2 regions of the Brevibacillus sp. NRS-1366 genome follow, and region 1 is predicted to be linked to the other one. Evidence: riboswitches for the same ligand, from Rfam matches in the RefSeq annotation. Region 1 holds a riboswitch; the other holds the start of a gene.
What was found. A riboswitch is a leader RNA that binds a small molecule or an ion and turns the genes downstream of it on or off. The one in region 1 is predicted to bind cobalamin.
Positions count from the first base shown of each region.

Region 2: linked by a shared signal. The riboswitch ahead of cobO (cob(I)yrinic acid a,c-diamide adenosyltransferase) and the one ahead of nrdI (class Ib ribonucleoside-diphosphate reductase assembly flavoprotein NrdI) in region 1 are both predicted to bind cobalamin.

Region 1 covers NZ_JBITPN010000022.1:173,268-175,467, forward strand. Annotated here, with positions in the region: gene nrdE (class 1b ribonucleoside-diphosphate reductase subunit alpha) at 1-950, opposite strand, end outside; gene nrdI (class Ib ribonucleoside-diphosphate reductase assembly flavoprotein NrdI) at 937-1,296, opposite strand; cobalamin riboswitch at 1,452-1,650, opposite strand; gene ACIFQN_RS17445 (DUF2085 domain-containing protein) at 1,712-2,056, opposite strand; gene ACIFQN_RS17450 (hypothetical protein) at 2,053-2,200, opposite strand, start outside.
Region 2 covers NZ_JBITPN010000006.1:30,920-33,119, forward strand. Annotated here, with positions in the region: gene cobD (threonine-phosphate decarboxylase CobD) at 1-573, opposite strand, end outside; gene cobO (cob(I)yrinic acid a,c-diamide adenosyltransferase) at 573-1,121, opposite strand; cobalamin riboswitch at 1,263-1,480, opposite strand; gene ACIFQN_RS04030 (hypothetical protein) at 1,686-2,200, shown strand, end outside.

The DNA.
Region 1 (2,200 bases):
TCGTACATCTCATCCAGATCCAAGTCATCCAGATGCACCCCGTATTCCTTGTACACGGAGTATGGAGCAAACACAGTCAGTGGCTTGTTTTCCTCCGCCAGCTTGTAAAAGACGTTCGGTACAATCAAACCTATGGAAAGGGTCTTAATCCGCGCTTTTTCGTCCGCATTGATTTTTTTGCAATCGAGGAACTCGTTAATATCCCATCCAAAAATGTTGTAATAGGCCGCTCCCGATCCTTTACGTTGTCCCATTTGATCCGCGTAAGAGAATGCATCCTCCAACAGCTTGAGCACGGGCATGACGCCTTTTGCTGCACCCTCGACACCTTTGATCGGCTCTCCGCGACCGCGCAGCTTGGACAGATTGACGGCAACACCTCCACCGATTTTAGAAAGCTGCATGCAGGTTCCCAAGATGTAGTTGATGGAATTTAGGGAATCGTCCATTTCGAGCAGGAAGCAGGAAACCATTTCACCACGGCGGCTTTTGCCTGCATTCAAAAACGTAGGCGTTGCAGGCTGTAGTCGTTGATCCATCATAGAAATGGTCAAGCGTTTGACCAGTTCAAAATTCCCCTGTCCGAGCGAGAGCGCTACAATCGCTACCCGATCGGAATACTGCTCCAGATACATCGATTTATCATTGGTTTTAAGTGCGTAATCTTTATAAAATTTGGAGATAGCCATATACGAAGCAAATTGAAAGGAAGCGTCTTTTGCCAGACGGAAGACTTCTTCCACTTGCTCACTTGTGTAGGTATCATACACGTTTTCGTAATAGTCATTTTCGATCAAGTAGTCCATGCGCTCTTTGACACTTTTAAAGGTCAAGGTCTTGGCCTCTACTTCTTTCATGAAGTCAGCGACGGCCTCTCGATCCTTGTCTAGTTGATAAAATCCGTCTTCTCCACGTTGCATCAGTTGGTTGTTCAATTCAATGTGCCGCAATTGCTGCCACCCCACTCGTAAAATGTTCCACATCCCGGCCGGTACCGGATAGTTCAAATTTGGAAATGACTGGAACGCCGTATGTACTTGCAATGGTATCCGCACTTTTGGCAAAGCTCGAGCCCCAGTTGCGATTACCGCTTGCCGATACACCTCGCAGCAAAGAATGATTTCGTTTCAGGAAAGCTGACACTTTGTCAGGTACTTGTCCAAATCCAGTCGTATACGTAATCAGGATGAACGGTTCATCCATAACCAGATCTGGATCAATTTCAACATGCGGCAGATCAATTTTATGGACGAATCTGCGCACGTTTCCTGTTTTTGAATCATAGGCAATTAGCATGTTTCCCCATCCTTTACTGCGTATGTAGCTTTTCCATCCAAAGGAAAAGCGCATCCGACAATCAAAATGTCGAATGCGCGTAATGATACCTGATCATATCAAGTCGCGAGTAGCGAACCTGAGCGCTCGAACACTTCCCTATCTACCGTAGGTACCACAGTGTCAACGGCTAGGCAGGTCTCCTGGCTTTGGATCAAACGTTCCATTCCGCCTCCCAACCGTCACTTCGATCAGTGGCATAACCTCAAAATGGAACTCTCTCATTACAGTGGCGGGACCGCGTCGGAATCTCACCGACTTCCCTATTAAGTCTGCCAAATCTAGTTGGCAAACACCTCTCCGTATCAATATGTAGTTGGTAAAACTTACTTTACCTCAATATGTCGTAGCAGTCAAGCGAAATGAGCGGGAATCTCTACGAAAGCGAATCTATCAGGAAAGCAACAGCAGAGACAATCACAATACTTTGCCCCACCCCGCCGAGCAGCCCTGTAATGACGCGCAGCAGATTGCTAGACTCTCGCCACTTCGCATACTGCGTCAGACCATCTATAAGCATTGGCAATTGAAAGAGCAAGCCAACAAACAACGGAAACGGAACTGATAACCAAAAGAGTACGGGCAATGAACCATACCCAAGCAAAATAGCCGTACAACGTGCGCAGAGCGGGAGCTGCTTGCCTTTTACATGCAGGGAACGTTCTGGCAGACGGTGACAAGGAATGTAGGACAAAAACGCGAACCATCCTCTCATTCTCATGAATGTCCTCCGCAATCCAGGCAATCAGGGGAATCACATTCCAGGCAAGGAATATCCGGCATGCAGTCACAGCTATTTCGAACCCTGGATCGATATCTTTTGTACATAAACCAAAACAATGCGATACCGGCGAGGATCAAAGCA
Region 2 (2,200 bases), on a different contig from region 1:
ATCGAGAAACGCCTCATCCACAATGAGCCAGGTATCCGTCTCGTCCGTCCAGCGAGCCATTTGCAGAAGCTCCTCGGGTTGATACAAAATCCCTGTCGGATTGTTCGGCGATCCGACAAACACCAGGTCTGCCTGATCAAACAGGGTGTACAGCTCTCCCCTATCCGGCTTGTATCCATTTTCTTCTTGGCCGTAGCAACCAATGACACTAGATCCAAACTGTTTGGAGAGTTGCGCGTATTCGGAAAAGCAAGGATAGACCACCCCGACCGTTTGCGGCTGCAAGCCGAGAATCGCGAGCGCCATCGCTTCCGCTGCTCCATTTGCTGGCAAAAGCCACTCTTCGGCTATCCCAAGGCTCAAAGACAGTGCCTTGCGAAAAGAACGATGCCCCGGATCCGGGTAGCGAACAACCGCAGACAGCGAAGCCAGCAGAATCTCCTTGACGCTGACTGGCATTCCCAGTGGATTGATATTGGCGCTGTAATCGAGGAAATCACCAGGCGGAACACCGAAGCGCTGGGCTGCCGTCAGCAAATCGCCGCCGTGTCCGAATGTTTCTACGATGCCCATCAAAATTCTACCCCCAGCACAGCCGGGATTCCCTCATTGTAGTAATGTTTGATTGGCTTCATTTCTGTAACCAGATCGGCCATGTCCATAATCTCCTGCTTGGCGCTTCGTCCCGTGATTACGAGGTGAATATGGCGCGGTCTGCTCTGGATGGTCTCCAGCACATCTGCAAGCGGCAACACGTCATCAATCGGAAAGCGATCAATCGCAAGCGCATTGTTCAGCTCATCCAAAATAACCACATCGTACTCTCCGCCAAGCAGCTTCTCACGTGCGAAGCTCCACGCTTCTTTTAGGGCAGCCCGATGCTCTTCGGGAGTTTTTGTCCAGGTGAAACCGACACCTTTTTGCACGATTTCAATGCCTAGCCGATCAAAAATGATCTTTTCTCCGTAGGTGCGTTCTGGTGACTTGATGAACTGAATCATCAATACTTTTTTTCCACGGCCAGTTGCTCGTACAGCCAGCCCAATTGCCGCTGTTGTTTTTCCCTTGCCGTCACCGGTATAGACCAAAAGCAATCCTCGCTTGTTGTCTTGCTGACTCAACAAAGCCACCCCCATATAGTGGAATTCCCTTGCGCAAACAAATAAAAAACGCTTTGTTCTCCCTTTACCATGCAAGGAAAACAAAGCGCGGATAGCATACTGCCACAATCCTCACCTTTTCCTTTGACCCGAAGGAAATCAGTGCAAACACAAAAACAGGCAGGTCTCCTGGCTTGAGGATCATCGCTCTTCTTCTCCTTCCCGCACCCATGTGGGCAGTGGATGGCATCGTTGCCATGAAGAACAGCTACTCTCTTACAGTGGCGGGACCGCGTTGGTTTTTCACCAATCTTCCCTTTTAACCCTGCTCCCGCGAAAAAGGTTTCGCAGTAACAAGGACCTGTTTGTATATCGTATTCAAATGTCGCTTGCTGCTATGACAAGCACTTGATCTAATAATAGCAAATGCTGGTGCGGATTCAAGCAAAAGCTTGGCGGAATGTGTATATAAAAACACAAATCCATCCCTAGACCGATACTGATTTCAATCTGCCTCCCGTTATTTCAGGATTCCGGTCGCTGTAAAATGAGAGTACCAAATCCTTACAGAGAGGGGATACAAGCATGAAGACGCCATCCGTTTATGCCGGGCATCCGGCAGTCAGGTTTTTTGAAGGAGAAAAATGGTTAGTGATCACAGGGCTTCTCGGTTTTTTGCTTGCGGGGATTTGCGCGATCTGGGTCATGCTCTACGGAGGTGTGGTGGAGCCAAAGGGCGATGTATCGAAAGCCTTTTCCTTTAATGCCGCACTTGGCCTATTTCTTTTGTCGACGGCGGCGATTGTTCCGTTTTCTGCGATGAAAACGAGAAGCAGAGCTTTCTTTCGCTGGTCTTACATCGCGCTCGCTCTCTACTCTTACGGAGCGGAAACAATGCAAAATTTTCGCGGCGTTGACCCGAGGTTCGTTAAAAATGGCACACCCTTCGATGTTGCTGTTGGTTCGATTTTTACTTTTGTAGCTTTACTCCTGGTCCTTTTTTATGTGCTCTTCGCCGCTTCTTTTTTTCGTAGAAAAGCCTATTTACAAAGTCCAGAGCTGGTAGTGGGTATCCGTTATGCAATGATCGCCATCATGCT